Regions from separate parts of the Clostridium nitrophenolicum genome, predicted to be linked through region 3. Evidence: riboswitches for the same ligand, from Rfam matches in the RefSeq annotation. Region 3 holds a riboswitch; each other region holds the start of a gene.
The links. Region 3 has a riboswitch for S-adenosylmethionine ahead of ACZ5N4_RS13440 (methionine ABC transporter ATP-binding protein). Riboswitches for the same ligand answer to the same signal wherever they lie in the genome.
Positions count from the first base shown of each region.

Region 1: another riboswitch for S-adenosylmethionine. It lies ahead of ACZ5N4_RS01655 (O-acetylhomoserine aminocarboxypropyltransferase/cysteine synthase family protein); the one in region 3 lies ahead of ACZ5N4_RS13440 (methionine ABC transporter ATP-binding protein).
Region 2: another riboswitch for S-adenosylmethionine. It lies ahead of ACZ5N4_RS02865 (MetQ/NlpA family ABC transporter substrate-binding protein); the one in region 3 lies ahead of ACZ5N4_RS13440 (methionine ABC transporter ATP-binding protein).

Region 1 covers NZ_AP042469.1:355,673-366,901, reverse strand. Annotated here, with positions in the region: gene ACZ5N4_RS01675 (sensor histidine kinase) at 1-230, opposite strand, end outside; gene ACZ5N4_RS01670 (response regulator transcription factor) at 252-932, opposite strand; gene ACZ5N4_RS01665 (homocysteine S-methyltransferase family protein) at 1,334-3,730, opposite strand; gene metF (methylenetetrahydrofolate reductase [NAD(P)H]) at 3,762-4,634, opposite strand; SAM riboswitch class I at 4,821-4,933, opposite strand; SAM riboswitch class I at 5,297-5,403, shown strand; gene ACZ5N4_RS01655 (O-acetylhomoserine aminocarboxypropyltransferase/cysteine synthase family protein) at 5,576-6,853, shown strand; gene metX (homoserine O-acetyltransferase MetX) at 6,997-8,178, shown strand; gene ACZ5N4_RS01645 (homoserine dehydrogenase) at 8,225-9,460, shown strand; gene ACZ5N4_RS01640 (DUF488 domain-containing protein) at 9,617-10,222, shown strand; gene ACZ5N4_RS01635 (HD domain-containing phosphohydrolase) at 10,263-11,229, opposite strand, start outside.
Region 2 covers NZ_AP042469.1:633,423-644,651, reverse strand. Annotated here, with positions in the region: gene ACZ5N4_RS02910 (APC family permease) at 113-1,456, opposite strand; gene ortB (2-amino-4-oxopentanoate thiolase subunit OrtB) at 1,503-2,924, opposite strand; gene ortA (2-amino-4-oxopentanoate thiolase subunit OrtA) at 2,924-3,235, opposite strand; gene ACZ5N4_RS02895 (hypothetical protein) at 3,573-4,652, shown strand; gene ACZ5N4_RS02890 (TPM domain-containing protein) at 4,671-5,471, opposite strand; gene ACZ5N4_RS02885 (LemA family protein) at 5,551-6,120, opposite strand; gene ACZ5N4_RS02880 (RrF2 family transcriptional regulator) at 6,362-6,796, opposite strand; gene ACZ5N4_RS02875 (YbaK/EbsC family protein) at 7,057-7,527, opposite strand; gene pdxR (MocR-like pyridoxine biosynthesis transcription factor PdxR) at 7,573-9,012, opposite strand; gene ACZ5N4_RS02865 (MetQ/NlpA family ABC transporter substrate-binding protein) at 9,083-9,895, opposite strand; SAM riboswitch class I at 10,242-10,349, opposite strand; gene ACZ5N4_RS02860 (D-alanine--D-alanine ligase) at 10,492-11,229, opposite strand, start outside.
Region 3 covers NZ_AP042469.1:2,840,462-2,851,690, forward strand. Annotated here, with positions in the region: gene larA (nickel-dependent lactate racemase) at 1-540, opposite strand, end outside; gene ACZ5N4_RS13415 (L-lactate permease) at 614-2,122, opposite strand; gene ACZ5N4_RS13420 (FadR/GntR family transcriptional regulator) at 2,711-3,406, opposite strand; gene ACZ5N4_RS13425 (ribonuclease H-like domain-containing protein) at 3,458-4,108, opposite strand; gene ACZ5N4_RS13430 (HAD-IB family hydrolase) at 4,222-4,947, opposite strand; gene ACZ5N4_RS13435 (methionine ABC transporter permease) at 5,311-5,955, opposite strand; gene ACZ5N4_RS13440 (methionine ABC transporter ATP-binding protein) at 5,956-6,912, opposite strand; SAM riboswitch class I at 7,011-7,119, opposite strand; gene ACZ5N4_RS13445 (PilZ domain-containing protein) at 7,230-7,619, opposite strand; gene ACZ5N4_RS13450 (FeoA family protein) at 7,863-8,090, shown strand; gene feoB (ferrous iron transport protein B) at 8,117-9,877, shown strand; gene ACZ5N4_RS13460 (FeoB-associated Cys-rich membrane protein) at 9,908-10,060, shown strand; gene ACZ5N4_RS13465 (CBS domain-containing protein) at 10,158-10,538, opposite strand; gene ACZ5N4_RS13470 (ribonuclease H-like domain-containing protein) at 10,611-11,229, opposite strand, start outside.

The sequences.
Region 1 (11,229 bases), 2.5 Mb from region 3:
TTAGTAATGAAATTAGTTTCGGAACTTGTTTCTTTGTCTTTTTCTATATAATTCGATATATATAATTGTGTGCTATAACTTTCCTTAGTTAAAAAATCAATAGAACTTTTTATAACATTGCTGTATAAGGTATTTATTGTTATTACATATATAAATGTTATTATAGGGACTAGTATTCCCATGTTCATAAGCATAATCTTAGTCTTTATCTTTAAGTTTATTTTTTTCACTAAAGCACATCCTTAACTATTTTATAATTCTAATCTATAGCCTACTCCGTAAATAGTCTTAAGTCCTTCTGAATAAGGACTTAACTTTTTCCTAAGCCTTTGTATAAGTATATCAACTGCTCTAGTATTTCCTTCATATTCATATCCCCATACCTTATCTAAAAGTTCCTCTCTTGTAAAAACTTTATTGTGATTTTCCATCATTAAAAGTAGCGTATTAAACTCTTTATAGGTAGTATTAACTTCTTTTCCATCTATAAATATCTTTCTTTCATCTTTTAATACTTTTATAGATTTTATGTTTATTTCATTATTTTTCTTTTTTGTTTCATTATCTTTTTTCTTTAATCTTTTTGTTATAGCTTTTATTCTTAAAATAAGTTCTGTACTGTTAAAAGGCTTTGTTATATAATCATCTGCACCTAGCTGCAGACCTAAAAGCCTATCATTTATTTGACTTTTTGCAGTAAGCATTATCACAGGAATCTCGTTGTTTATTTGTTGAAATCTTTGTATAATTTCATGTCCACTTATATCTGGCAGCATAATGTCTAGTATAACTAAATCAGGCTTCTCTCTTTTAAATTTTTCTACAGCTTCCATTCCTGTCATACTTGTGGTTACTTCATATCCTTCTAGCTTTAAATTCATTCTTATTAAATTAACAATACTTTTTTCATCATCTACTACTAATACTTTCATACGAATAGCCTCCATATATTGGTTTTGTAAACAAGCTTAAATTCACAAAGACTATTTTAACATATTTTGAATTTATAAATAAAAAAATAGTAGCCCCAACTACAATTGGTTGCTACTATTTTAAGCTATTTATAGGAAAACTAACTAGAAAGTTAACTTATGCGAAGGGATATGTTTCCAAAGCTGAAGGTAGATTTAAAAACTTTGTGTCAGTCTTAGTGAAGGGTTTTAAGACAACCTTAGAACCTTAGATAGTGTTTGAGCTGAGCGAGTTTATCTAAGTTCTTAGGTCGTCTAAAACACAAGCTTTAGACTGACTAAAAGTTTTTAACGAACTGAAGCTTGGAAACATAGACCGGAGTATAAGTTAACTTTCGGCCTAATAACCCTATATTAAATTCTTAACTAAAAATATCTTCTGCAATTCTTACTGATTCTCTTGCATCTCTTGCATAGAAATCTGCTCCAATCATTTGAGCATATTCCTCATTTAATACTGCTCCCCCTACGAAGACCTTACATTTAAGATTATTTTCTCTTAGTGCCTCTACGGTTTTTTTCATATTTATAACTGTAGTAGTCATAAGCGCACTTAATCCTACAAGCTTTATATTATCTTCTTTTACAGCTTCGACTACTTTCTCTATTGGTACATCTTTTCCCAGATCAATAACTTTAAATCCGTAGTTTTCTAAAAGAACCTTAACAATATTTTTACCGATATCATGGATATCTCCTTTAACTGTTGCTAAAACTATCTTACCTTTTTCTATATTATTTTTTCCGCTTTTAATCATGTTTTCTTTAATGACTTCAAAGGATTTCTTAACAGTTTCTGCAGACTGAATAAGCTGCGGCAAGAATATTTCTTTTTCATCATACTGCTCACCTACATAGTCCAAAGCAGGTATAATATACCCATTTACTATCTCCATAGGATCTTTCGTCTTTAAAAGCTCTTCAGTACTTAATACTGCTTCCGCTTCCATTCCATCAACTATTATTTGCTTTAAATCCTTAGCGCTTTCCCCGGAAATAGTTTTTATTTGCTTTTCACTTTTCGTCTCAAGACCTTTAGCTGAATATTTATTAATATAATTCTTGCCTTCCTTATCTATGTTTGCAAGTGCTTCAAATGCATGTATTGTTGCCTTCATTTCCTCATCAGCACTGTTTATAATTGGCAGATCAAGTCCTGCTTGAAGTGCCAATGCGAGAAATGTTCTATTTAATAGATCTCTTCTTGGCATGCCATAGGATATATTGCTTACTCCAAGGACAGTTTTAACTCCAAGCTTTTCTTTAACCAACTTTATGGCTTTTACAGTTTCTAAAACTTCTTTCTGCTGCGCTGAAACAGTTAGCGCAAGGCAGTCGATAATTATGTCTTTCTTATCTATTCCATAATTTCTAGCTTCATTAACTATTTTTTCTGCTATTTCTAATCTTCCTTCAGCGGTATCTGGAATACCATTTTCATCTATAGTAAGAGCTATAACGCATCCACCATATTTTTTAACTATAGGAAATACCTTTTTCATAATCTCTTCTTTTCCATTTACAGAGTTTATAATTGGTCTACCATTATAAACTCTAGCACCTGCCTCTAATACTTCTGGATTTGGACTGTCAATGTCAATAGGGAGCTGCACTACCTTTTGAATAGCTTTCACCGCTTTAATCATCATTTTTCTTTCATCAATTTCTGGCAAACCTACATTTAAGCCTATAATAGCTGCTCCTTCTTCTTTCTGTTTTACAGCCTCGGCCTGTATATAGCTAACGCCTTCTTCTTTAAGTTCTTGTTTGTAACGTTTTTTCCCTGTAGGATTTATTCTTTCACCAACAAGGTTTATCTTGCCATCTAAGATTATAGTTTCAGTACCAGAACAAATTGCCGTAAAGTTCTTAGGCTCCCTTTCTAAAGGTAGTAGTCCTTCTACAGCCTTTAAGGATTCCTTTATAAACTCAGGATTTGTGCCGCAGCATCCACCAAAAATTTGCACACCCTTCTGTGCCATAATTCTTATATATTTAGCAAATTCATTAGGTTCTATATCATAAACAGTTTTTTCTCCATCATATCTTGGAAGGCCAGCGTTAGGTTGAACCATTACAGGAATAGATGCATATAGTAGAATTTCATCTATAATAGGCATAAGTTCTTTAGGCCCCAAAGAACAGTTTACTCCGAGTGCATCAACTCCTAACCCCTCTAGTACAAATACCATAGTCTTTGGATCTGTGCCCATTAACGTTCTACCATCCTGTTGAAAAGTCATTGTACAAAATACAGGAAGTGAACTATTCTCTTTTACCGCAAGTACAGCAGCCTTAACTTCATACAAATCAGACATAGTTTCTATTAGAATTAAGTCCGCACCTGCTTTTTCTCCAATTATCACTTGTTTTTTAAACAACTCATAAGCTGTTCCAAAGCTTAGAGTACCTGTTGGTTCCATAATTAATCCAGTTGGACCTATATCCAGCGCTACTAATTTGTCACCAGCTGCTTCTCTTGCAATATTCACTCCTGCAGTAATTACCTGTTCAATAGAGTATTCATAGGAACTGTACTTTAATTCATTTGCTCCAAAAGTGTTTGTAATAACTATATCTGAACCTGCATTAATATACTGCTTGTGTACTTTCTTTATTATTTCCGGATTTGTTATATTAAGAGTCTCTGGCAGCTCCCCAACCTTAAGTCCCTCTTTCTGAAGCATAGTTCCCATAGCTCCATCGAAAAATACAAATTTATTATTAAATCTATCTCTTAATAAAGTTTTAAATGTCATAAAAAACCTCTCCCTTTTTACTTTGTTTATATTAGGAATTAACTATCTTACGAAGTTCCTGTATATTTTCCATAATTTCTTTTACAGCATTATGTTTATTCATAGTATATAAATGTATCCCTTGAACATCATTACTTATTAAATCAACAATTTGTTCGGAAGTATATGCTATTCCCGCCTCTTTTAGTGCCTCAGGGCTATGCTCATATTTATCCATGATTCTTTTAATTTTTTGTGGAATAACTGCACCAGATAGGGTTGCTATACGTTCTATTTGTTTTTTATCTAATACAGGTATAATGCCTGTAACAATTGGAACATTTATATTATTTTTATACAACTCTTCTCTAAAATTATAAAAGTTATCATTATCAAAGAAAAGCTGAGTAATTAAAAAATCTGCGCCTTTTTCTACTTTTTCTTTAAGATACTCTATATTTTTTCCTATATCAGCACATTCCACATGTCCCTCTGGATAAGCTGCTGCAGATATGCTAAAATCTTTTCTTTGTGCTATCTCATAAATTAAATCCTTCGCATACTTAAAACTTTCTTTAATTTTAAAATCCTTAGGAATATCTCCTCTTAAAGCAAGCACATTACTAATATTATTTAATTTTAAATCATCTAAAATACTATTAATCTCTTCTCTAGAGGAAGTTATACATGTAAGGTGTGCTATAGTTTCTATGTCGTATTTATTTTTTATAATTGAAGCAAGTTCGATTGTTCTACTTCTGCTGCTTCCTCCTGCACCATAGGTTACACTAATAAAATCAGGGTTTAACTTTTTTAATTCTTCAATAGTGCTATTAATACCTTCAAAATTTTTATCATCCTTAGGTGGAAATAGCTCAAAAGAAATAGTCAATCTTTTATTTAAAAATATATCTTTAATAAACATATACAATTCTCCTTTACTTTTAACGATTAAATAAAATGAAACTCCTTCTCCTTTCGTCGAATGAGTACTCACTTAGTAAGCGATCATCTCAAAATCATAGATTTTGGATGCCTGCTTATAATAAAAAGGCTACTTTCCCATAAGAAAAGTAGCCTTAAATATCTTTTTGGAGACTTCCAAGCTATTTTCTTATCTATCAGAATAAAAAATATTCTGCAGGAATTGACACCGATACATTCAAAATTAATGCCGGTTGTCGGGCTTCATAGGGCCAGTCCCTCCACCGCTCTTGATAAGAACTTTTTATTTAATTCCATTTAACGCTAATAATAATACTTATTAGTTTGGTTGTCAATATATTTTTTCTACGACTTATTTTAAATCATTAAATAAGTACTAACCAAGGCATTAGTTGTTCTTAATAAGCTACGTATTTTTAATAAAATGCTAATTGAAGTTTTGTGATTTTTCACTAAATTATTTAATTCACAAAATAGCATATGCATAATTATTTAATTAATTAAATAATTTTTTAGTATGAAATTTCCAATTAAATCAAGGCTTGATGCAAGTTTTGAAATTTTTCATTTCAATTATTTTCAAAAATTGTATTGACAAAGTATAGTAATTCCTGTTATGATTTCATCAATCGAATACGGAACTTCTTATCAAGAGAGGCTGAGGGACTGGCCCTATGACGCCCGGCAACCTGAATATTTATTATTCAACGGTGCTAATTCCAGCAGGTTAAATACCTGAGAGATGAGGAGCTGGGGAGAAAGTGTATCTTCTTGCAGTCTCATCTGCGAGAAGATTTTTTTATTTTAAATTTACAATTAAGCTAAATCTAGCTTCATCCCTTTATAAATTACAAAACTTTAATATAGAAGTTCCGTCCAAAATTAATTTAAAAACAAATTATTTTTTAGGAGGAATTAACAATGACAAAGAAATTATCCTTTGACACTCTTCAAATACATGGAGGACAACAGGTAGATAGTGCTACCAAATCAAGAGCATTACCAATATATCAAACAACTTCTTATGTTTTCGACGATGCACAAGATGCTGCAGACTTATTTGATTTAAAAAAATTTGGAAATATATATACACGTTTAGGTAATCCAACAAATGACGTTTTTGAGCAAAGAGTTGCCTTACTCGAAGGCGGTGTTGGAGCTGTAGCTACTGCTTCAGGAATGGCAGCAATCACTTATTCAATATTAAACATCGCTGGTTCAGGAGACGAAATAGTTGCTGCTGCAACTCTTTATGGTGGTACTTATTCCCTATTCGTTCATACCTTTAAGAATTTTGGAATTAAGGTTAATCTTGTAGATCCAGACAACCTAGATGAGCTTGAAAAAGCTATAAATGAAAAAACAAAAGCCGTTTATATAGAAAGTATAGGCAACCCAGGAATCAACATAATTGACATTGAAGCTGTTGCTGATATTGCTCATAAGAATGGTATCCCTCTAATTGTTGATAATACCTTTGCATCACCATATCTTTTAAAGCCAATTGAATTTGGTGCTGATATTGTTGTACACTCCGCTACTAAATTTATTGGTGGTCATGGTACATCAATAGGTGGTGTAGTTGTTGATTCAGGAAAATTCAATTGGGATAACGGAAAATTCCCTGGTCTTATAGAACCAGATGAAAGCTATCACGGACTTAAATATGTAGAAACCTTTGGAAACCTAGCATATATCCTAAAGGTTAGAACAGCTCTTTTAAGAGACTTAGGGGCAGCTATCTCTCCATTTAACTCATTCTTATTAACGCTTGGACTTGAAACTTTATCCTTAAGAGTTCAAAGACACGTAGATAACGCTAAAAAGGTCGCAGAATTTTTAAGCAATCACCCTAAGGTAGAATGGGTAAACTATCCTGGATTAGAAGGAAATAAATATTATGATCTAGCTAAAAAATATCTTCCAAAGGGACCTGGTTCTATATTCACCTTTGGAGTAAAAGGTGGAGCTGAGGCAGGCAAAAAAGTAATAAGCCTAGTAGAAATATTCTCACACCTAGCTAATGTTGGAGATGCTAAATCACTAATAATTCATCCTGCTTCTACAACTCACTCTCAGCTTGATGAAGAGCAGTTGCTACAAGCAGGAGTTAAGCCTGAGCTTATAAGAATTTCCATAGGTATTGAAGATGCAGATGATTTAATTGCTGATCTTGAAAATGCACTAAATCAAATTTAAATATAAAAATTTTGTGACACAAAATTTTTATCAATTGACAGAGGACAATTGACAATTGACAGTGAAGGAAGAAAACCTACCATCACTGTCCTCTGTCCTCTGTCAATTGTCCTCTTAAAGATTTTTAATTGGAGGTATGTACCTTGAGTGAGTTTACTTATAAGAAAGATGGTTTTAAGGAATATTTAACTTTCAGCCAAGACCAAAGTTTCCTTCTTGAAAGTGGAAAAACCTTTGGTCCTATAACTATATGCTTTGAAACTTATGGTAAATTAAATAGAGATAAGAATAACTGTATACTTATAACTCATGCTTTAACTGGAGATTCTCATGTAGCCAGTCATGATGAATTCGGCAATGCTGGTTGGTGGGAGGATTTTGTTGGACCTGGTAAAATATTTGATACTAATAAGTATTTTATAATATGTTCGAATGTCCTTGGCGGATGCAGTGGTTCCACCGGTCCTTCATCCATAAATCCGGAAACTAATGAACCTTATGGTATAGATTTTCCCATAATTACAGTTAAAGATATAGTTAATGCTCAAAGAAAACTCTTTGATTATTTGAACATTGACCATATCCTAGCGGTAGTCGGTGGTTCATTGGGCGGCATGCAGTCACTTCAGTGGTCAGTTTCTTATCCTAATTTTATGGATGGAATTATAAATTTAGCTGCCCCACTTAATTTAAGTACAGAAGCAATAGGAATTAATCATATTATGAGAAAGTCCATTATGTGGGACCCTAACTGGAATAATGGAAATTACTACGGTTCAGACTTCCCTGCCAATGGTTTATCTATAGCAAGAATGATTGCTATGTTAACTTATCAAACTAGAGATTTGATAGATAAAAAATTTGGAAGAAAAATTAAAAATAATATAGATGACTTTTTTAAAAGCTTTGATGCTGAATTTGAAATAGATAGTTATTTGAGTTATCAAGGAGAAAAACTTGTACAAAGATTTGACGCAAACACCTACTTATATTTTACCCGTGCAATGGATTTATTTGATCTTAGATACGAATATGGATCTTATGCAAAAGCACTAAGTCGCATTAAAGCTAAGTTTTTACTTGTAGCTATAAGCTCCGATACTCTTTTTAATATAAGTGAACTTAGAAAAGCAAAAGATATACTAAAATTAAGCAGTGTAGACCTTGAATACAATGAAATTCAATCCGATTATGGTCATGATTCTTTTTTAGTAGAAGTAGATAAATATAAAGATTGCATATCAAATTTTCTTGACACACTGCATGACGAAGTAAACTATAGAGAAACCTGGAAAGAATTTGAGTATTCTACCGGTAATATTTAATTTATAAATATTTTATTATAATTCATAAAATAAGGAGGTATTTTTAATGGCATCAATAGCAGTGCTTGGCTATGGAGTTGTAGGGACTGGTATAGCTGATCTTATAAATAAAAATAAAGAGAGATTTAAATCTATTACCGGTGAAGAATTGAATATATCTAGTATACTTGTAAAAGATAAGAACAAGCATGAACAAAAACAAAACTATCATCTTGTAACAGATAGTATAGAAAAAATATTCAACAATCCTGTAGATATAGTAGTAGAAGTTATGGGTGGACTTCATCCAGCTTACGAGTATGTAAAAAAAGCTCTCAAGCTAAAAAAACATGTAGTAACTGCAAACAAAGATTTAATTGCAGAATATGGTGAAGAACTATTAGACATAGCTTCAGACAATGGTGTAACTTTAAATTTTGAGGCAAGTGTTGGAGGAGGTATTCCTATATTAAAACCTCTCATGGAATCCTTAGCTGGTAATAAAATTTTCGAGATTAAAGCTATTTTAAATGGAACTACAAATTTTATTCTTTCGAAAATGTACGCAGAAAACATGAGTTATGAAGATGCTCTTAAATTAGCACAAGATCTAGGATTTGCTGAATCCAATCCAGACTCTGATGTATTAGGATATGATGCTGCAAGAAAGCTATCTATTCTTTCAACTATTGCATATGGTGTGAAAGTCAACTGGGTGGATATAAATATAGAAGGCATTACAGATATCGATGAAATAGACTTTGAGTACGCAAAATTAAATGGACATACTATAAAACTATTGGCTATCAGCAAAAATAAAGATGAGAAAATTTATGGTTTTGTAAAACCAGTTATGATAAAGTCCGATTCTTATTTAAGCAAGATAGATAATGAGCTTAATGGAATAGTTATTGAAGGTGATGCAGTAGGAAACGTATTTTTCTCTGGCAAAGGTGCTGGAATGCTTCCAACAGCTAGTTCAGTATTTGGTGATATAGCAGATATAATTCAGAATAAAAATAAGAAAAATATAAAATTTAATGACAAAGAAGCTTATATTGAAAAATATTGGAGTGAGAAATCTGATTGGCTTGTACGAATAAAAACTAATAATAGGTTAAATACTATATGTAATCTATCTGAGAACTTCAAAAATTGTCACATATATACATCAAGTGTTACTCAATCCGATGAAGTGGCCGCAATAATTCACGATGAGCCTGAGTTTACCTTAGATTCAACATTTGAAAAACTTTTTAAAGAATCTTACATTACTAAAATAAAAAAATTTATGATATTATAAACAAAATTTTAATCTTCAGCTAAATCTTATATATGGTTACTTTGCAGTCAGCTAACTTATACTATAATCTAAGTTGATAATTTTATAGAAAATAACGGAAATAAATAATTAAGAATTTACAGTGGATAACAAATAGCGAGGAAGTGAATTCTAAAAATGAAACTAATTTATACTATAGGTCACTCATCACACGATAACATATATTTTCTTGAGCTTCTTAGAAAATATAATATAAATTGTATAGTCGATATTAGAAGTGTTCCTTTCTCAAAATATGTTCCTCACTTTAATAAAAATGTAATAAAAAAATTCTTGAATTTTAATAATATCAACTATGTATATATGGCGGACGAATTTGGATCAGTTCATGAGGATAAAAATCTTTTCAATCAAAAAGGATATCTAGACTTTGAAATAGTAAAACATACAAAAAGTTTTAAAGATGGGATAGTAAGACTCAATGTTGGAATAGATAAACAATATATAATTTCTCTAATGTGTACAGAAAAAGATCCATTAGATTGTCATAGAAGCATAATGATTGCTCCAGAGCTAGTAAAAAATGAATTTACGGTACATCATATACTCCCGGATGGCAGTATAGAGACTCAACAAGAATTAGAAAAAAGATTACTTCAATTATATTTTCCTACACATATTCAACAAGATTTATTTTCTACTAATGAAAAAAATATTGAAAAAGATTTATTAGAAAAAGCCTATAGATTACGAAATTCAGATATAGGTCATAGATTAAAATAACAAAACACAACTGCTATATAGTAACAGTTGTGTTTTTGTGTTAACTTTTAAAAGCCATTATGCATATTTCAACTAAATTAGGATCGAACTGTTTTCCTGAACATCTCTTCAGTTCTTCAATAGCTTCATCCACAGTCATTCTTGCCTTATATGGCCTATCATGAGTCATTACATCAAAAGCATCAACTATAGTTAATAATCTTGAAAGTAATGGTATTTGCTCTCCCTTAAGTCCTTTAGGATATCCAGTACCATCATACCTTTCGTGATGTGTTAATATTCCATATGCTATATGCATTAAATCTGGCGTTGACGCCGCTATCCTATATCCTATTTCACAATGGGTCTTCACAATTTCCCACTCTTCATCAGTTAGTTTTCCTGGTTTGTTTAATATTTTGCTATCTATCCCTATTTTCCCTATGTCATGTAACCTAGCCAGTAAATAGAGCTCATCCAATTTATCAGTATTTAAATTTAAAATTCTGCCTATTTTTACACATAAATTATATATACGATAAGCATGCTCATCTGTTTCATAACTTTTTTCTTCTAAAGTTTTAGTTAAAGAAGATATTATACTGTTTCTAGCACTTCTATCTTCTAGTAGTTTATTTCTATACATTCTCTCTTCAGCTTCTTTAATTATTTCATTTATATCTTGGCTTGTATCGTATTTAGTAGAGCATCCAAGAGCAATATTAACATATATAGAGTCTACCTTTCTATTTAAACACTCACTTTTTATAGCTAAACATATCTCATTGGCCTTTATACTATCTACATCTTCTAAAATTACTACAAATTCATCTCCACCATAACGTGAGATTAAAGCGTTAGGACCTGCACTATCCTTGAGAATATTTGCAGCTTCCGCTAATAATTTGTCTCCTTGTGCATGTCCAAAAGTATCATTTGCTATTTTTAGTCCATTTAAATCACCAATTATTATAGAAATAGGTAAGCTACTGCTTTCATTTAATTTTTCAATAATGTATTCATAATAC
Region 2 (11,229 bases), 2.2 Mb from region 3:
TATATATGTACTGCTTGACATCTTAGTGTCAAACTTATTAACATTTTGTAAACAAAAATCCTGCTTAGCTTCTATAAAGAAACTAAACAGGATTCTATAGCTTTTTTTCTGTTTACATTGAAATTCCTTTATTACTTTCAGATTTTTTAATGTACATATAAACTGGAACCCCAACTAAAGTAACTCCAAGACCAAATAATGCATTAGCAGTTCCAGTGAAAAGAGTACTTATAACAACATATAGTGCTCCAACTATGCCTATTATAGGAACTACAGGATATAATGGAACCTTATATGAATCTTGTGGTATAAGGTGTTTGAAATTCTTTCTTAATTTAAATACACCCGCTATGCCAAGTATAAAAAATAACCATATAACAAATACTGCTAAGTCAGTTAAAGTATCAAAAGATCCAGATAAAGCATATATACAAGCTAGTATGCTTTCAAATATAAGTGCATTAGCAGGAATCGCTTGTCTTTCAGTTAACTTTCTAAAGAAGCTTTTAAATATAAATATATTATCTATAGCCATAGCATAAGGTATTCTTGCACCAGTCATTATAAATGCGCTTAAGCATCCAGTGATAGAAATTAAAATACCTGCTGCGATAAGCTTTTCTCCTACTGGCCCAAATAGTATAACAGCCGCATCGGAAGCTACTTTTTTAGACGCGGCAACATCAGCTACTGACATTGTATTAATTATTGCTAAATTAACACCTAAGTATGCTATAGTAATAATAATCAAGCCTACGACTATAGCTTTTGGTAAATCTTTAGCAGGATTTTTCATTTCTTCAGCCATATTAGCCACTGCAACCCATCCTTCATAAGCAAACAGAACTCCTAAAAGCGCAGCCCCAAAACCTGCTCCAGTACTCGCTGAAGTTGTCATTGGAGTAAATTCATGAACTTTTCCCATAGCAAAACCACATACAATAATTACAGCTATAGGTATAAGCTTTCCAATAGTAAATACTGCCGCAAATTTGGCTCCAAACTTAGTAGAAATAAGATTTACAATAGTAAGAAATATAATGAGTCCTATAGCTACCGCTTTTCGGCCTGCTGGCGATAAATCTATAAAGCTTGTACATTGCGTCGCAAAAACTACTGCTAAAGCTGCTGACACCCCTGGATAGTATATAAGTGTTTGTACCCAACCAAGTAAAAATGCATATTTTTCCCCATACAATTCTCTTAAGTAAACAAATAACCCACCTGCTTTAGGAATAGCGGAACCTATTTCAGCAATAGTAAGCGCTCCAGCTACCGTTATTATACATCCAACTATCCAAGCAAGAATTCCAAGCCCTGGCGCTCCAGAATTTTTGAATACAGATGACGGCTTAAAGAAAACACCACTTCCGATAACTATACCGACTACAAGCAGTGTCGCCTGCATGAGGTTAATCTCTCTTTTTAGAATCGGCGTATTTTCTTTTCCTTCCATAAACAATTCCCCCTTTTTATTAATATATGTTATGGAATTCTACATACTACTTAATTTCTATCCCCAATTCTTTTAAAGTTTCAATGACAAATTCTCTATTTGATCTTGTATCATCCATTAAGAACTGTATATCTTCTTCACTTGCACTTGTTGCTCCTACATGTTTTGCAGCATTCTTAATATATGATTTTCTTAATTTATTCATATCTGCGAACCTAGTTTTTATATGTGATGGATGCTCTGGAAGAATTATATTTATCCCTGCTTTTTCCTCATTACTATTACCAAATTTAATTTCTATTCCATTTGCTTTGGCAAATGCTAATTGTGGCAATGGATGTTTTCCTGCTCCAGTATATTCGGTTTCCTGAACTACTATAACTTTGTCTTCATCTAATTCTCTAGCTAAAGCAAAAGCCGCTGTTAAGGATGTGTTTCCTGCTGGCCCTCTTTCCATTCCCTCTAAATTAGCTAGAACCTCTGTCATATAGAATACTTCCCCTTGTTTAACATTTAAAAACTCTTCCATATATCTTAATGTTCTTGCTGCACTTCTTGGAACATCAGAATGATCTGGATTAGTTGCATAAGGAACGCCAAACCCAGTATGACCAGTTGTAAAGGATTTCTTATTAAAATCTTTATCAGAAGCCATATGTAGTCCTGATAAATCAACACTTGCTCCATAAATCTTTGTACTTACTGCTCCTGCTTTTATAAGTCCTCTAGCAGTTCCGGTTAAGTTTCCACCACCTGCTTGAGTTGCAATAACGTAGTCTGGATCTCTCCCTAACATATCCCTGCACTGTATTGCTATTTCATAACCAAGAGACTCAACACCTGCTATTCCATAGTTAGAATAAAGAGATGCATTAAAATATCCTGTTTCTTCTAATACTCTTAGATAAGTGTAAAAAAGTTCTGGTCCCACAGATAGCTGAATTACCTCTGCTCCTAATGATTCGCACTTTCTCTGCTTTTCCAATATCTCTGGTTGTCCAACTTTCTTTGAATCATAACACTCCTGTACAATTATACATTTTAAGTTTCTTATCGCTGCTTGAGACGCAACAGCTGCACCGTAGTTTCCACTGGTTGAAGCAGCAATTCCTTTATATCCAAGCTTTTTAGCTTGATATGCTGAAATTGATGCTCTTCTATCTTTGAAACTTCCCGATGGATTACATTGTTCATCTTTTACAAATATTCTTGCTCCTTTACCTTTTTCAGCAGTCTTTTTCGCTAAGGCAGTTAGATTTTTCAACTCCAAAAGAGGTGTATTCCCAACTCCTACCTCTCTCTGTATTTTTATTATATCTTCTAACGTATATCCAATATCATTCATCATTTTTTCATAATCGAAAGCAATTCCGCCAGATTCGTATTTTGAATAATCAACACCTGTTGCATTTTTTATTATTTCTGTATTTCTTCCAATAACAGCTGAATAACTATTATCCTTAACCATTAGTCTTCACCTTCCTTCAAAATACTTCTAACTTGTATGCCAACTCTTAAAAGTTCTGGAACATATTCATCTCCAAAGCTATGAATATATTTTGGATTAACTTCAACAAGTTCTCCTTTCACTTGTCTTCCAGTTAAAGTTGTTACAGAAACTATATCTCCAAAATTAGAGTCATCATTTAAAAATCCCTTTACCCACATTTCAAGTGGAACCTTCTTCGTGTCTTCTGGAATCTTCCCCGTCCTTTCTTGAGCCTTTAATACTATGCTGTGGATTTGGACCCAATCACCTTTCTTTGCTTTTGCCCCCATGCAAAATTCCCCTTTCTATTTTTTATTTTTAGCAAACCTATACAACATGTATTTATTTTTTGTTTTCCTAAATACACATTATATACTTATGAGAAATTATCCCACTTATTACAATTAATCACAAATGCGATTATAGTTCAATAATTTCCAGCAAAAAAATTTACATAAATGAATTTTCCCATAAACACTCCTTCAAAATTCTCAAAATAATTTTAAATCTATTTTTATATTAAAAGCAATTTTATAATCATATGTTTAATTATGGAGAAATAATTATTAAAGTTACTCAAGTTACTCTATACTAGCAAAAATAGTTTTCCTATTAAGGAGGTAGGATATGAATTTTTCACAAAGAGAAAAAAATTATTCCTTATACTTGTCAGTATTTTTTATAGTTGTCTTATTCATTTTTAGCGTTAAAATATATTTCCATAAGCTTACTAATGAGAAATCATTCAATTTTAACACTAATCTATCTTCAGAATTTAACTCAGGCCTACTGATTAGTTTTAGAAATGACTTAGATAAGGATACAAGCACTTATAGAACCTTATGGATTACACCTGATAGTAATAATAATTTAAAAATTATAAATGAAATAAATTTTGTCGTTGTTCCTCATAAGAATAGCCTTTGGAGAATTGAACCTGTTAGATATAACTTCACAAATACAGAGGACTATATTGAATATCTTGTGGCCAATGATTTTGGAGATGGATACACTCCTGAAACCTTCCAGTATAAATTCAGCACCTATAGAAGCAAACTAACTTTCGTTGATAAGAATTACGTTGGAGTTTCTACATATATAATTTCACATGATGGTAATAAATATTACCGTGATAACACCTGTGCTGTAATAGATTTAGAGAATCTGACAAACTATAAAAGTACAGAAAACAAGGTCACTATGAAAGATATATTTAGTGAAAAATCTATACCTATTATAAACAAATATAGGAATCAAAAAATAAACTTAGGGGAATGTTCCGAAAAAAATGCTATAAATACTACATCCGGTGAATTTTGGAACATCGGAAGAAAGGACGGTAGATGGGTGCCTCAAATAGCAAAAACCTTTAAATGCGCTACGTATAATAATTATATTTTATTCAAAACAGAGCTCTATTTACCTCAAAGTGTATCTTCAAATAATGAATTATATACAAACTATAAGTCTATCGTAAAAACATTTCCTGATACAGAAGATGTAATTTCATCACCGAACAAGGATATGGTTGGTATATTTACATCTAATAAGCTAACTATGTATCCATATTCTAATGGTGCTTTTGGTAACCCAGCTCTAGAGCTAGAATTAGGTAAAAATGAAACTATGATTATGGCTCAGTGGGCTAGCGGAAAAGAAATCAAAGAATGGACAGATTCAATAAAAAAATACTGTTCCGAAAATTAATTTTTTCGGAACAGTATTTTACCAATTTCCTGAAGAACCTCCACCGCCAGAGCTCCCACCGCCAAATCCGCCATAGCCTCCCCCACCGGGACCTCCCCCGCCTCTTCCTCTTGGGCCTCCGCCCCAAAAAGAATTCCAAAAAATTGCATAAAGTAGAAATCTAGTTATTCTAGCTCTGTTTAATATGATATCAAGAGCAAAGATGCCCAAAATAATATATATAATAATAGGGTTTATAACTTTCACCTTTTGCTGCTGGGTAACATCCTTAACTTCTCTATTCCCTTGTAGAGTAATATTGTATTCCTTAGCTATATCTTTTGCAAAAATTGAATAAGCATTACTTAATCCCTCACTATATTTGTTTTCCTTGAAAAGTGGTACTGCCGTATTATTCATAACTCTAGCAGAATATATGTCAGTTATTGTCCCCTCTAGTTCTCTGCCTACTTCTACTCTCCACTTTCTATCATTTACTGATAATAATATTAAGAGCCCATTATCCTTACCTTTTTGGCCTATACCCCAAGTTCTGAAAAGTTCATTAGAATATGATTCTATATCTCTTCCTTTCAATGAATCTATTATAACTATGGTCATTTGAGCACTAGTTTTACTTTCTAATTCACTGCCAAGTGATACAATATAGTTTTTAGTATTATCATCAACAATTCCAACATAATCATTTATATATTTCAAATTCGTTGGATTAGGTATATTTGAAACTCCCTTTATAATATTAGGCGAAAATAAATTAAAAATTAAGATAAAGATAAAAAACAATTTAGTTATTTTAAAATTATTTTTTATTTTTTCCATGTATGTTTACCTTTTATGTACCTTACAATAGCTAGATTATAGCTTAAATCTCTCTTTGATTCTAAGCTATAAAATCAAGCTATTTTGTAAAGTCCACCTTTGGAACTTCCTGTGCCCCTTCACTCGCCTTATAGTATGGTCTTGGAGTGAAACCATACATACTTGATATTATAGAATTGGGAAATCTTTTTATTGATGTATTATAATTATTTACATTAGTATTATAATCCTGTCTAGCAATAGCTATCCTATTTTCAGTCCCTTCCAAGGCTACAGATAAATCTTTAAAATTTTGACTAGACTTTAGCTCTGGATACCTTTCGACTACAACTAGCAATCTTGAAAGTGCTGTTGATAGCTGAGCATCTGCATTTGCTTTGTCAGAAATATTTTGTGCCCCTGCTAGTCTAGACCTTGCATTAGCAACATCGGTAAATATTTTTTGTTCCTGTGAAGCATATCCTTTAACAGTTTGCACCAAATTGGGGATTAAATCAGATCTTCTTTGAAGTTGTGTATCTATATTAGATTGTGCTGCATCCACTCTTTGTTCAAGTCCTACTATAGAGTTATAACTACCTATTAAAGGTAAAAATATAATCGCAAGTATACCTAAAATAATCAAAAATACTTTTAGCCCTTTATTCATTTATTTCACCACCATGTTAGGATATTAGTATATTTATTTTAAGGATTTTTTAAATAAATATACTAAATAAAAAAGGCCATTTTCTTAAATTAAGAAAAATGGCCTTTAGCAGCAAAAATTCATATTTTCTTTTAATATATAAGTAAAAAATTGAAAAACCTCTTTTATCACTACTATAACTGACAAAAAGGTTGTATTTGTTGAACATTATAAAAATGAGTTCTTATAAACTATTGTTTATTTAAATAAAGTACATAAAATTATTTACTTCATTTTTATATTTGTTAACTAAATTCTCTAATGTAATATTATCAAAATAATCATTAATATTTTTATTTATTACATTCCATAAGTTTTCATTTATGCATCTTTCTAAATCATCCGCAGCATTTGTATTACTAACATCTACTAAATCTAGATCTCCTTCTAGAGTTCTTAATATTTCCCCAATAGTTATTGTATTGGTAGACTTTGATAGAGTATAGCCCCCTTGAGCCCCTTTTCTTCCTATAACTAAACCACTTTTTCTTAGTGTTGAAAAAATTTGTTCTAAATATCCTTCTGAAATATTTTGCCTTTCCGAAATACTCTTTAATGTAACTACTTCAGAATTAGAATACATAGCAATATCAATAAGTGCCTTTAACCCATATCTACCTTTTGTTGAAATTTTCACGTAATCACCTTTCTTACTATTCTATATTTTAAATAGCATTATCACATACCAATATTATTATATAAATAGAAGATTCAAAAATCAATTTTTTAATTTTATATCAACAAAACGTATTTTAAAATACTCTAGAAATAAAATAAAAGTACACTTTTACACTAATTGCTTTATAAAACTAAAGACCGCTAATAAAAAACAACTAACTTCTATCTCGATGTAGAAATAGAAGTTAGTTTACATAGTTTTGCCCTGTTTCTTATGTATTAAACCAATTCTCCTTGACATAAGTCCACCCATTCAGCATTAGTAAATCTTCGAATATTTTCTGGAGATATTTTCAATGCAGTTGTTCGTGAACCAGCAGCTGGATATACAAAATCAAAATCTTTTATGGATACATCTACATAAACTTCTAAAGGATTTTTTAAACCAAATGGACATACTCCACCTACTGGATGGCCAGTTATCTCTTCCACTTCATTGAAATCAAGCATCTTAGCTTTTGTTTTAAAAAAACTCCTAAATTTTTTATTGTCTATTCTAGCGTCACCACGAGTTACAACTAATATATCCTTCTCCTTTAATTTGAATGCCAGCGTCTTAGCAATAAGTTTAGCTTCTACTCCTATAACTTGCGCGGCCAGCTCCACTGTAGCTCCACTGTCCTCTAATTCAAAGACTGGGTCTTCCAGATTTCTTTCCTTAAAAAAATTTCTTACATTTTCTACACTCACTTTAATAGCCTCCTTTTTATGTTTCAAAGCCCCATTGTAATTTTATTAAATCTTATTTTTGATAACTTCACCAATTATTTTAAAGCCTTTCTCTATGTCTTCTTTACTTACTCTTGAAAACCCTAATCTTAGAGTATTGTATCCTCTATTATCTGTATAAAAGATATCCCCTGGTGTAAAAATAATTCCATTCTCATAGCATTTCTCTAGAACTTCTCTAGATTTAATATCATTCAATTCTATGAAAATATGAAGACCACCTTCTCCAAAAAGCTTATTAAATGGAATATATTTTTTAGCACATTCTACTGCAAACTCATATTTCTCTTTATAAACTTTTCTAGCTTTTTTAATATACTTTTCAAAGTTTCCTCCACTAAGATAATCATAAAAGATAGCCTGATCTAGTGAGGACGTGTGAATATTCCTGCTTCTTTTTACGCTTTCTAAGTAGTCTATAAGCTTCTTATCAGCTAGAATCCATCCCACTCTTATTCCTGGAAAAAGTATTTTTGAAAAGCTTCCTATATATATTACACTATTTCCCTCACCACTTAATGATGCAATAGGTGAAACATGTGCTCCTGAATATCTAAGTTCTTCATTAAATCCATCCTCAATTATAGGTACATTATGGACTTTTAGAGCCTTATATACCTCAACTCTTTTTTCTACTGACATTACTACACCGGTAGGATTATGATATGATGGTATAAAATAAGATAATTTAATTTTGTTTTTTGAAAGCTTTTCTTTTAATTTATCTATACTGACACCATCATCTTCCATGTCTACCCCTATGACTTCTAAACCATGAAGTTTCATAATTTTTATAGCAGTATTATGAGTAGGATTTTCACATAATATTTTATCTCCTTTTTCAGTTAGACTGGATAATATTAAATTGAAACCCTCAGTAAAACCATTTGTAATAAGTATATCTTTACCTTCGATATTTGCACCTTTATTACTCATATATTTAAATAAGTATTCGATTAAAGGCTTATATCCCTGAGCATAGCCATAATTTAATATCTTCTCCCCTTCTATTGAAATTCTATTTAGGAAGGATTTTTTGAACTCCTCCACATCAAAAAGACTTTCATCAGGGGCTATACTTTTAAAGGATATCATACCTTTTTTCCACTTTGTTTCATGTTTTATTATATCCAGTTCTTCTGAAGCTTTTGCATAGCTATTTATATGACTACTCCAATCTACGGTCCATTTTTCCTGAAAGTTCACTTTTACATCTGATACAAAAGCTCCCTTTCCTTTTTCCATATATATAAAACCTTCCTCTTGGAGAAACTCATAAGCATTAATCACAGTATTTCTGCTGACATTTAGAATTGAAGCTAATTCCCTAGTTGATGGAAGTTTCTCTCCACTTCTTAACATTCCTCTAAGTATCAACTCACTTATATGGTCTTTTAGCTGTATATACACAGGTGTGTTTTTATCTAATTTTATATCAATAAACATAAATTTTCACCTCAATTATATTTTCACATAAATGAGGTGATAAATAAAGATTTCTAGCTAAAAACCTATGTTAAAATGCTGGTATTATACTTCCTTTGTATTTATCTTCTATATACTTTTTAACTTCTGGTGAATTTAATGCTTTAGATAAAGCTTGAATGTATGGTTTGTCTTTATCTTTCTTTCTAACTGCAATTACATTAGCATATGGTGAATCTTTTGATTCTATTGCAATAGCATCTTTAGTAGGATTTAGGTTTGCTTGAATTGCATAGTTCGTATTGATAACTGCAGCATCTACATCATCTAAAACTCTTGGAAGTTGTGGTGCATCAAGTTCTTTAATTTTAATATTCTTTTTGTTTTCAGTTATATCTAATTTAGATATTAGCTCTCCATCCTTTAACTTTATAAGTCCAGCACTTTGTAGTACTTTTAATGCTCTTGCTCCATTAGTTGGATCATTTGGTATAGCTATTTCAGCACCATCTTTAAGCTCTTCTAACTTTTTAGCCTTCTTTGAATATACTCCCATTGGCTCTATATGAACTTTAACTGTATAGTCTAATTCAGTATGTTTTTCTTCATTAAACTTAGTTAAATAAGGTATATGCTGAAAGAAGTTTGCATCAAGTTCTCCATCATTTAAAGCTGTATTTGGTGTTACATAATCAGTAAACTCAACGATTTGAAGATCGTAGCCTTCTTTTTGAAGTATTGGTTTTACTTGTTCAAGTATCTCTTTATGTGGTACAGGCGTTGCACCTATTTTTATCACTTTTTTAGTATCCTTATTAGATGATTCCTCTTTTTTCTCTCCACATCCTACTAATGCAAAAACAAAAATTAATGATATAACAATTGATATAATCTTTTTCATAATTAAATTACCTCCTAGTATTTTAGTCTTAATAAATCAAATTTTAGTTTATCCGATGTCTATCGCCACTAACATCCCAACTTCTTAAAGTTGGGGATAAGTGGCGCTACGACCCTGGATAACGGCTTCTAAGCTTCAGATGGAGTTTAAAACTCCACCTGAATCCAAGAATCCTGTTTATATGGTTTTGCAAAATCTCTACCTTCAAAGGCAGAAACAGCTATTTTTAACGGCTAAGATGGACTTACTAGCAATTATAAGAATATAAATATTTTTTCGGCCGGCCATATTCTTATGAATTGCAAAATTAAAAGCCCGAGGAAAACCTCGAGCTTGAAACTCATCGTTATCCTCATCTCTCAGCCTTCGCTGCTGGAATTGGCACCAATGTATTATATAAAATAATACTGGTTGCCGGGCTTCATAGGGCCAGTCCCTCCGCCTCTCTTGATAAGTAAGAATTGTTATTCAATTTATTAATTTACATTATAATAATCTAAAAGCTGCATGTCAACACTTTTTCATAAAAAAATCTCCTCATATTCTGAGGAGAGTCTTTGATCTTGTAATCATTACTATCTACTTAGATTAAGTTTTAATTACCTTACTTCTTTTAATGAAATTTCTGTTATTTGATCTAATAATTCAGTAAATGACATGTTTACAGCCTTAGCACTCTTAGGAAAAAGACTATTTTTAGTCATTCCTGGAAGCGTATTAAGTTCAAGTATATAAGGTACTCCATCTTTTATTATCATATCAACTCTTACATATACATTGCACTTTAAAACCTTCCAGCAATCTAATGCCATCTCCTCTATTTTCTTTTGAAGACCTTCTTCAAACTGAACTATAATTTCATCTGAGCCACCATCAGCATATTTTGCTGTGTAATCAAAGAATTCTGCCTTTGGCTTTATAGCAATTATAGGCATCATTTTTCCATCTAGTATACAGCAAGTTATTTCATCACCTTTTATATACTTTTCTATCATAACTTCGTTATCATAGTCTAACGCTAGTCTTACTGCGTTTTCTACATCTTCTTTTTTCTTAATTAAGTTTGTAGCTACGCTAGAACCACCACTGTTTGGTTTAACAAACACAGGATATCCCATTTTGTCTATATAATCATAGTCTATTTCTTCTACGCTTCTAACGCATAGCCAATCTGCAGTGTTAATTCCTGTTGATCTTAATACCTTTTTAGTTATATCCTTATTCATACATACACCGCTGGTCAAAGGTCCACAACCTGTGTATGGAACATCCATTGTTTCGAGTACAGCTTGAATTATACCATCTTCTCCAAACTTACCATGAAGCGCAATAAATGC
Region 3 (11,229 bases):
AGAGAATCCTGCAAAGAAGTGAGCTTCGATAAACCCTTCTGCAATGAGCAATTCTGTTTCTACTGCTAGTTTATTTATTATAAGATCTCCACCTGAAGGTAAAATTCCTATCTTTACTAAGCTGTTATTGTCCGTTGAATCGTGTATTATAATTTGTTCTTTTTCTACTATTTCCTCGCCAAATTTATTTATAAGCTCTTCTTTTGTAGTTCCTCTATGAAATCCCGTTGCTATGAGTATTTTTATATCAATATTAGGGTTAACTTCTCTTATTCTTCTGAGCATTATAGGCATTGTTACTTTGCTTGGTACTGGTCTTGTATGGTCACTAGTTATAATAACAATGTTATTTTTGTCTCTAACTAGATCCTCAAGCTTAGAACTGCCTATAGGATTGTCTAAAGCATTTTCTACAATTTGCTGCTGGGTTAGTTCTGTTTTATATTTCTCTGCCTTTGACTCTAAAATTCCAACCAAATTTTTATCATTAACTTCTATTTTCCACATTTGTTTATGATAAGGTATTTTGATTTTTGCCATATGATTTACCTCCTTATTACGATGAACGAATTTACATAATATTAATTAAGTTAAATTTATTATCTCTTAAATGTTAAAATCCCAATATAGGCCCTGCAAAATATGCTATAATTCCTAAAACGATTACATATATTATGCAGAATTTAAGTGTTGCATTCAATATTTTACCCTCCGCACCTGTAAGACCTGTAGCTGCTGTAGCAACTGCAATACTTTGAGGTGATATCATTTTACCTGCTGTAGCTCCACCTGTATTTGCTGCTGCTAGCCAATAAGGGTTCAAGCCTAAAGACTTAGCTGCTTCCACCTGAAGCGGTCCAAACAATATATTAGCGGAAGTATCACTACCAGTTATAAAAGTTCCGAGAGCTCCTATTATAGGCGATATTACTGGATACGCATGTCCTGTAACTGCAACTAAAACTACTGCTATAGATTTAATCATTCCACTGTAACTCATAACTTTTGCCAGTGACACTATTGCTACTATCGTAATAGCTGATTTAGTCATCTGCTTGGCTGTTTTTCCAAGGATTTTTAATATTTCACTAAATTTAGCACCTTGAATTAATCCTCCAACAATTCCCGCTATAATAATTAATGATCCAGGATTGTTAATCCAAAGGAAGGTATATGAGTGATAGATTTTAACTGAAGTACTTATTTTAGATAAATTTTTACTTATTCCTGGGAACAGTGAACTTGTAAATATTATAACTACAAACACTAGTATAAATGGAATCCACGCCATAAATCCTTCTTTAAAGGATATTTGGTCAATATCTTTGGCTGCTTTATCCTTATGAAAGATCTTAGCCCAACCTATAGTTACAGCTAAACATACTACAGAGCCAAGTATCGCTGGAAGTTCAGCTCCCATGTATTTAGCAGCTAATACTTCTGGTATAGCGAAGGATAATCCAGATACTAAGGATATTCCCCAAACTCCTTTAATTGCTTTAACACTTTTGCCGGTAAGCATTACTAACACTACTGGTACAATAATAATTAGCAATGATAGCTGTAAGCCTACTGCATAACTTAGCATGCTTGGATCCAAATTTGTAAGTTTAGCAAGGGTTGATACTGGAAGTCCTATAGCACCGAAGGCTGTTGGTGTTGTATTTGCTATTAAACATATGATTGCAGCAAATATAGGATCGAATCCAAGTGCAGCCATAATACTAGCAGGAATTGCAACGGCTGTTCCGAAACCTGCAATGGCTTCAAGGAATCCACCAAATCCCCATGCAAGTATAAGAACTAAGATTCGCTGGTCAGTTGTAATACCAGTCATCATTCTTTTTATCAAATCCATACTTTTTGTATATAGAGATAAGTTGTAGATAAATACTGCTGCAATTATAACTATAATTATAGGCCAAAGGGCATTAGCAGCGCCTTCTACTCCTGCTCTTATAGCATCTACTGCAGGCATTTTCCATACTGTAATTGCTAGTAGCAGGGTTATTCCTAAAGTTACTGGTGTTGCTTTATGACCTGGTGTCTTTAATACTCCTAGTGAAATCATGAGCCAAACTATCGGTATTAATGCAATGAAAAATAGTAAGTAAATATTCATTTTTATCCCCCCAATAGAAATAGGTAATATGGTATGACCATTAATTGATTCGATTTTAGCATAATATTCACACTATTTCTATAATAGTTATTTCATTAACACCCTCTCGAAAATTGGGGAGATTTCTGTAAACGTTATACTAACAATATTGATATTTAATCATTTATAGTAAAAAATTTTAGAAAAACTTTTAAAAATTCTCTGAAGCCATTAAGTGAGGTTATTAAATTAACAGGTATGTTAAAATTACTATTAACTAAATAATTAAAGCTTCAGATTATTAAAGGGATAAAACTTATTTTTGATACTGTATCTCTAATTGAATTCGCCTTGGAAAAAATCGTGGTATTATGGTATGACCACTAATGCTATAATATCATATTATTTATTATATTTCTATAATTGTTATCAAAATAACAAGTATTTTGAATTATTAAAAAATATTTGTGTAGAAAAATGTCCTATATAAATTACAATTAGGCATATGAAAGAGAATAGACTAGCATACTGACTAGGTATTTTCTTTCATATGCCTTAAACAAAAGGATATCAGCTTATTATTAAAAAACTGATATCCTTTTAAAAGATTTAGAAATCTTTATAATATTCATTTGCAAAATCCAAATGCTTTTTCATGGCTTCTGCCGCTTTTTTTGAATTATGAGCTCTAAGAGCTTCATATATATCCTCATGCTGCTTAGACAATACCTCTCTATTATTTTCATCAACAAGTATTCTTTTTCTTGCTTCTTTTATAAATGAATCCATTAGAGAAGATATGGCATTTAAAATGTTAACAATCAAAAAATTTCTAGAAGCTTGTGCTATTTCGTAGTGAAACTTTTTATCTATTTTAACATTGTCGATTTCATTATTAGAACCTTTAAATGCTTTTATTAATATTTCTATATCATCTAGTTCCTCATTTGAGATTCTTTGAGCAGCAAGTGCCGCAGTTTCAACTTCAAGGATTTTTCTAATTTCTATAATTTCAGCAGGAGTACTTTCCTGAAGCATAAACATTATTGATAAAGGTTCAAACAAGCTATTTTCTACATTATTTCGTATATAATTACCTTCGCCCTGTCTACATTCTATTAATCCTATAATTTGAAGTGCTCTCAAGGCTTCTCTTATAGAAGTTCTACTCACTTGAAGGTGTTCAACTAACTCCCTTTCAGAAGGTAATTTATCCCCTTTTTTAAGATTGCCATCTACAATCATACTTTTAATTTGCTCTATTACTTGCTCATAAACCTTTGTACTTTTTATTGGTTTAAACAATTCAATCAAACCCCTTATCTCCATACAAAATTAATCGTATATAGTTTATGACTATTCTTTAATTGCCACTAGTTCAGTGTTGAAAGTATTATTCCAATTAGTATATATATGAAATAAGCTTACAACGTCCTGCTCGTTATACAAGAGAATTTTTTCTTTTTTCTCTTCAGGCATTCTAATTATATAGTCATTATCTTTTATAATTTTACTAAAAGTCTTAGCTAGATTAGATCCACTTATTACTTCTGTATCTCTAAAGATATTAAATTGTCTTTCTAAAGACTTTAATCCTATAGAGGTATTATTTTCTTTTTCATATTGTTTTTGCAGATCAATTTGGGTAAATTCTTCTTCAATAGCCAAGTCAACGTTGTATTTTTGGAATAGATAATTAATTACTGTAAAATCGTTATTACCTGAAAAAGTGACAATGTATTTTTTATTATATTTAGTTCTCATTAGATTAAAATAGTCCTTTGCAAGAAATAATATGCTTTTTACATCCACTTTATTTTCTATCATATATTGAGTTACTTCTAACTTTTGCTTTTGCTCATCATAATAACAACAACCAAAAACACCTACACAAATTGGTTTTTTATAAATATAATGCTCTAGGTCAAAAAAAATGGCATCCTTGTATAAATGACTATCTCCATTTATTACTAAAGAATTTTCTTCAGTTAGTTTTTCAACCTCTATGCTATTATGTCTTTCTATCACTATACCACTCTTTTCTAAATTAATTGTGCAAATTGCTATGTTGTTATATTATATCACTTTTTCATATAAAATTACATATAATATACTTTAAATTAGAATATGTCAATGCAATCTGCATTAAGATTATATACTACATCTTTTCTTTCAACTATAATTTGTACTCTTTTCTTAATTTCTTCATCATTTAAAACCTTCTTTAAAATTTCTCGCGTAGGATTTACGCATACAGGATATTTAACCATCTGCATCATTGAAAAATCTCCTGCTGTGTCTCCGTATGCATAACTTTGAGATATATCGATATTATATTTTTTTATTAACTCATTAATAGCTTTTTGCTTACTTTCACTATCCCACATTGGAAGAACCTCACCAGTATATACTTCATCTTTATCCATCAAGTATATTGCTCCCTTGTAATCATCAAAACCGTGTTTTATGGCCATTTCCCTAACAAGTTCTACAGGGCTTCCAGAAACGGTTATAACTTTATGACCTCTTTCTTTATGCCATTTTATTCTATCTCTAGTGAATGTATAAACCCTATCTCCTTTCTGAGATACCACATTTCGTGCTATGAATTCTATTTGTGATTTGTGAAGACCTTTTATTGCTTCTATATATATATCTGCCATCTTTAATAAATAATTATCATAGTTTCCTTGTCGTTTATCCCATTTTTCATACTCAGGCTTTACTTCTTTATACCATCTGTCTGAAGGTATTACCTCATACTTTACAAGTTTTTTAAAAACTTCAGCAATTAATCCTTCTCTATACAAAGTACCATCAATATCAAAAAAAGCTGCTATATTCATGTTTTCCTCCTTTTAGTCGGAACACTGGGTAATTTGCTTGTTTCCCTTCGGGTACTGGGTAACTTAACATTTTCGCTTCCGCTCACAAGTTACCCGTAAAAGTTCATTTAGAACTTTTACCTAGCAAATCACCCATTAAAGTCCATTTAGGACTTTAACCTCCTCGAAAATAACCATATATAATATTATTAAAATCAATATATGCTAACATAGTATAATGTTACACCTAAAAATAGATTATTCCAACTATAAATTTTTTCAATTAAAACTTTGCCTAAAATGAGCCTCAGATAAAATTATTATTCTATCTGAGGCTTATTTTATACAGTAACTACCGATATATTACTTAATGTAAGTTTTCTTCTATTTTATAAGTTTTTTATAGAGCATATTTCCTAAGCTTTGAAAAGCTTGAACCAAAAATATAAGCATTATTACAGTATAAATCATAACATCTGTCTTAAATCTATAATAACCATATTTTACGGCAACGTCACCTAATCCGCCGCCACCGATAGATCCAGCCATAGCTGAATAACCTACTACACTTATTACAGTTAATGTTATTCCAAGTATTATAGATGGCATTGCTTCCTTAAGCATAACCTTAAATATTATCTGAAAATTACTGGTTCCAAAAGATTTTGCCGCTTCTATTACGCCAGGATCAACTTCTTTCAATGCAGATTCTATGACTCTAGCTGCAAAAGGAGCTGCAGCAATTGTTAATGGAACTATGGCTGCTGTGGTACCAATTGTTTTACCTACAATAAATTTTGTAAAAGGAAATATTGCAATCATTAATATTATAAATGGAAATGATCTTAATAAATTTATAACTACATCAAGCACTTTATGAATTACTTTATTTGGTTTTAAACCTCCATCTTGTGTTAAAATTAACAATACTGCAGGTATAAATCCTAAAACCACTGCAAATACAGTAGAAACACAGACCATATATAAAGTTTCTGCCAAAGCAGGAAATAATATTTCATTAAATAACATTTATTCTACCTCCCAATTTATAGATTTTGAATTTAAGTAGTCGCAGATCTTCGTCTTATCATTTTCATCAATATTTATTACTAAGCTTCCAAGTATATCATCTCTAAACCTTTCTAATTTCCCCCATATTATTGAAAAATCTATATTTAGAGTTCTTGCCATAGATGTTATTATACTTTGCTCACTGATCTCTTTTGGAAAGAATATTCTTATGTTTAGTCCTGAAAGAGTAAGAGTTTTATCTTCGCCTAGTAATTTTTTTAAGTTGGTATCTGGTCTTAAAAATAAATCTTCTACATCTCCTACAGTTTTTACTTCACCAGCATCCATAATTGCAATTTTACTACATACTTCCTTTATTACTTCCATTTGGTGAGTTACGATGACTATTGTAATATTTAACTTTTCATTTATAGTCTTTAAAAGTTGTAGAATAGATTTTGTCGTGCTTGGGTCAAGAGCTGAAGTTGCTTCATCGCAAAGTAAAATTTTAGGATTTAGAGCTAGGGCTCTTGCTATTGCTACTCTTTGTTTCTGTCCACCACTCAACTCCCTGGGCATATTGTTCATTTTGTCTTCAAGCCCAACTAAGTTTAATAATCTCTCTACTCTATTTCTTATCTCAACTTTGTCCACACCCCAAACTTCTAATGGAAGTGCCACATTGTCAAAGACACTTTTTCTATTTAATAAGTTGAAACTTTGAAAAATCATGCCTAAATTTTTTCTAAAAACTCTAAGCTCTTTTTCTGCAAGTTCCTTAACTTCCTTATCCATTACTTGTATACTTCCAGTATCATAGGACTCTAATCCATTTAGACATCTTAGCAGCGTTGATTTACCTGCACCACTATGACCTATAATTCCAAATATCTCCCCCTCTTCTATATTTAAAGTTACATCTTTTAATACCATTTTTTCAGAAAAACTTTTGCTAACTACATTAATTTTTATCACTACTTTTCCTCCTTTAAACAATGATTATTTCATAAAAGTATTAATGTATAAAAAAATAAAAGCCCGAGGAAAACCTCGAGCTTAAAATTCGTAGATTCCTCTCATCTCCCAGCCTTCGCTGCAGGAATTAGCACCGTTGTATTACAAAAAAGTAACACCGGTTGCTGGGCTTCATAGGGCCAGTCCCTCCACCACTCTTGATAAGTTAGATTATGTATTTTATTTTGTTTTAATCATTATAACAGCATAAAAATTCAATGTCAACATTATTTGCTAGTTAACTTAAGAGTTACTACTATCATAAATATGAGTACACTTTAATGACTATCTACATATCTTTCTATGATGTTAATCTGATTCATATCTAATGAAATAAACTCACAGCCTATATAATAAAAGGATTCTTTAATGATAATTCTTTTCACTTCTGTAAGGCACCAGAAAGATGGATTATCTTCTATCTTTAGAGTAAAATTAATAAAATCACCTATTTGTAAAGCTATCTTACTTTCAATTAATATGCCAGTTTTTGATAGATTTATAGTTCTCATAATTGGTCCTTCAAATTTATATTGTTCATAAATACTTCTATTGTTTACCGCAGGATAATATATGTCTGCATAAAATTCTGCTCTATTAGCAAATCTTTTTTCTGAACTTTTATATATATAATCTCCATTTTTATATACTGTATTTTTAAAAATCATTGTATCCCTCTTCTATATAAGTTTATATACTGCAGCATATATTATACCATTATCTGTACCTTATATCTTCAATTTCTAACTATTTATTTAAAATATTTTTTAATAAAAATTAAATTTTGTCTTAAAAAATATAATTTTATAAAAACTTAAACATATATTTTAGTTATTATTGACATAGGATTCTAAAGATGATATTATTAACCTATAATAAATGATAATGATTTTCATTACGAGGTGGTAGAAATGAGTATTTGTGATTTAAGACCTGGACAAAAAGCTTTAATTGAAAATATAAGTGGAGATGAAAAACTGGCTAAGAGACTTCTTGCTTTAGGATGTATAGAAGGAACAGAGGTTGCATTAAAGACTGTTGCACCTTTTGGAGATCCTTTGATTATAAACTTAAGAGGATTTGATTTAGCAATACGTAAACAAGATGCTAAAAATATATTTATAACAAATTCCCGTTAAATTACACTTTTTAAGGAGGTTTTTAAATGATAACAGCAGCTTTGCTTGGCAACCCTAATGTGGGTAAAACTTCTCTTTTTAATCTTCTCACTGGTTCAAACCAATATGTAGGAAACTGGGCTGGAGTAACAGTAGAAAAGAAAGAAGGTTTCATTAATAATAATATAAAGGTAATAGATTTACCTGGTATTTATGCCATGGATACATATTCTAATGAAGAAAAAATTGCGAAAAACTATTTACTTGATGGAAATGCAGACGTAATTATAAATATAGTCGATGCGTCTAACCTAGAAAGAAATTTATATTTAACTACTCAGCTTAAAGAATTTAATAAACCTATAATTCTAGTTCTTAATATGGTAGATGTAGCGGAGTCTAAAGGTATTAAAATTGATTATTCTTGTTTATCTAAAGAGCTAAACGTTAAGATTTTACCTATAGTAGCTTCCAAAGGCAAAGGTATTGATGAGTTAAAAAATTTGTTGATTGGTGGCGATTTTTTACAAGCCTCAACTGATAATGGTTATCAATTTCAGCATGAAAAAGAAGCATATACCTACATAAGTAGTATCTTAGGCAATTGTTTATCTTATAGTAAAACGGAGTCTGTTTCAATAACTGAAAAAATAGATAAAATTATGCTTAATAAATTTTTAGCCTACCCTATCTTCTTTGGCATATTAGCATTAATTTTTCAATTTACCTTCAGCTGGGTGGGACAACCTATAGCAGACACACTTAGCGATTTCCTAGATAATTCTATGATTCCTTTTTTACATCAAGCGTTATCTAGTACTAGTCCTTGGTTCAGTTCATTGTTAATAGATGGTATTGTTGGAGGAGTAGGTTCTGTAGTAGTATTTCTACCTGTTATCCTTGCTCTTTTTCTCGGAATATCATTTCTTGAAGATAGCGGATATATGGCAAGAGCAGCTTTTATAATGGATAAATTAATGAGAAAAGCTGGACTATCTGGAAAGGCATTTATTCCACTAATAGTTAGTTTTGGATGTTCAGTGCCTGGAATAATGTCTGCTAGGACTCTTGAAAGTGAAAAAGATAGGAAACTTGCTGCACTTTTAGCACCACTTATGTCTTGTAATGCGAGGCTTCCAGTGTATGCCATGTTTACTTCCGTATTCTTTGGAGGAAAAGAAACTCTAGTAGTGCTATCACTTTATATCATGGGAATATTTTTATCTTTTATAATAGGTATAATATTTAAAAATACTTTATTTAAAAAGGAAGAAGAGCCTTTTATAATAGAACTTCCTGAGTACAAAATGCCTGAGTTTAAACATGTTATGATTCATACATGGGATAAAGGAAAAGGATTTTTGAAAAAAGCTGGCGGTATAATATTTGCAGTGTCCGTAATAATTTGGTTTTTATCTAATTTTAATTTACAGGGAATGACTGAAATGAATAATAGTATCTTAGCATCCATTGGTAAGGCTATAGCACCATTATTTGCACCTTTAGGCTTTGGTACTTGGCAAAATTCAGTTTCCTTACTTACAGGCCTTATGGCTAAGGAAGTTGTTCTAAGCAGTATGGGTGTTATTTATGGAGGAAATTTAGAAACTTCTTTAGCACATGGATTTACCCCTCTATCTGCTTATGCATTTTTAGTTTTTGTATTGCTATATACTCCATGTATTTCAGCTATTGCAACCATGAAAAAAGAATACGGTAAAAAGATGGCTGCATTTTCGTTAACTTATCAATTTGTACTTGCATGGATTGTATCCTTTATAGTATTTAGAATAGGTTCTTTATTATAAGATTAAATATTAATTGTGGAGGTGTTGGAATTGGCAGTAGAAATTATAGTTACCTCTATTATAGTTATAGCTGCAGTTTGCATATTCTATAGAAGCTTAAAGAAAAAAGGTTCGGGTAATTGTGATTGTGGTTCTTGCAGTAGCAGTAGCCACTGTCCTAGTTGTAAAGACTCAAATGAATAATGTAAATAAAAAAATCTGTCTTAATCATATTAAGACAGATTTTTTTACATATTATATTTAACAACCTTTTATAATTAATATATTAGATAAGCCATAATTATTTACGGTAGGTTTCAATAAAGTAATCAACTATATTTTCCATAGTAGCTAAGCCTAATATGGTATTGTTATCCATTATTGGTATAGCAATTATGTCATTTTTCCTTAATCTTTCTGCAATCTCAATAACATCTTCATCTTTTGATGCAGTTATAACCTTTTTAGTCATTACCCATTCTACTGGACAAGTATCATAATGTCCCTGATCCATTAAAAATCTATATATATCTGCTTTTACTATCATTCCTACCAATGATCCGCTATCATCTACTACCGGTGCACCATTGATATTGTTATCATTCATTATCTCTAACGCCTTAATTAAAGTATCATTTGGACTTAATCTAATAATGTCGTAAGTTATTATTTTACTTAACATAAATATCCCCCTTTTATATAATTTAAATTATAAGTCATAAAATATATAGGATATAATAAACAAAGTTAAACTTTAATAGCTGTTATTTATTATATTGCTTAACTCGTTACAATCTCTACAACCTTTTAATATTTGATCTATGATTCTAGATGCGGCTTTTTTTGACATTCTCTCTAAATCTATATCCAATGAAATATTGTTTTTGCTCAATAGACTTTTTAAATATCTTAGCTGTTTCTCAGTAATTACATTTTCTCTAATTAGGTTTTTGTTATTTTCAATATTAAAAATAAACTCATGAATTTTAGGTAAGCTTAAAACATCTTCATAATTATGAAGCATAATTATATTTTTTAATCTATCTTCCCCTGTTAATAAAAACTCCTTGTATAGATCTACACTTATTCCGCCGTCTATTTGGTCCTCTCTCTTTATTCCTATATATTTTTCTACACCTTTTAAATTACATCTCTCTATTCCAAGCTGTTTATAGTAAGGCCTAATGATTCTATATAAATCAACGTGATTTTTAGGGGTATTAAGAGCTACATTATGTTTTTCCATTCTGTTTATTATAAATGGTTCGTCAAAGGCAATTCCATTATAAGAACACCAAGTATTGTACTCTTTTAGATCTATTAAAAAATTATACAGTATTTCTTCTTCCTCTTCCAGACATTCAGCATAATAC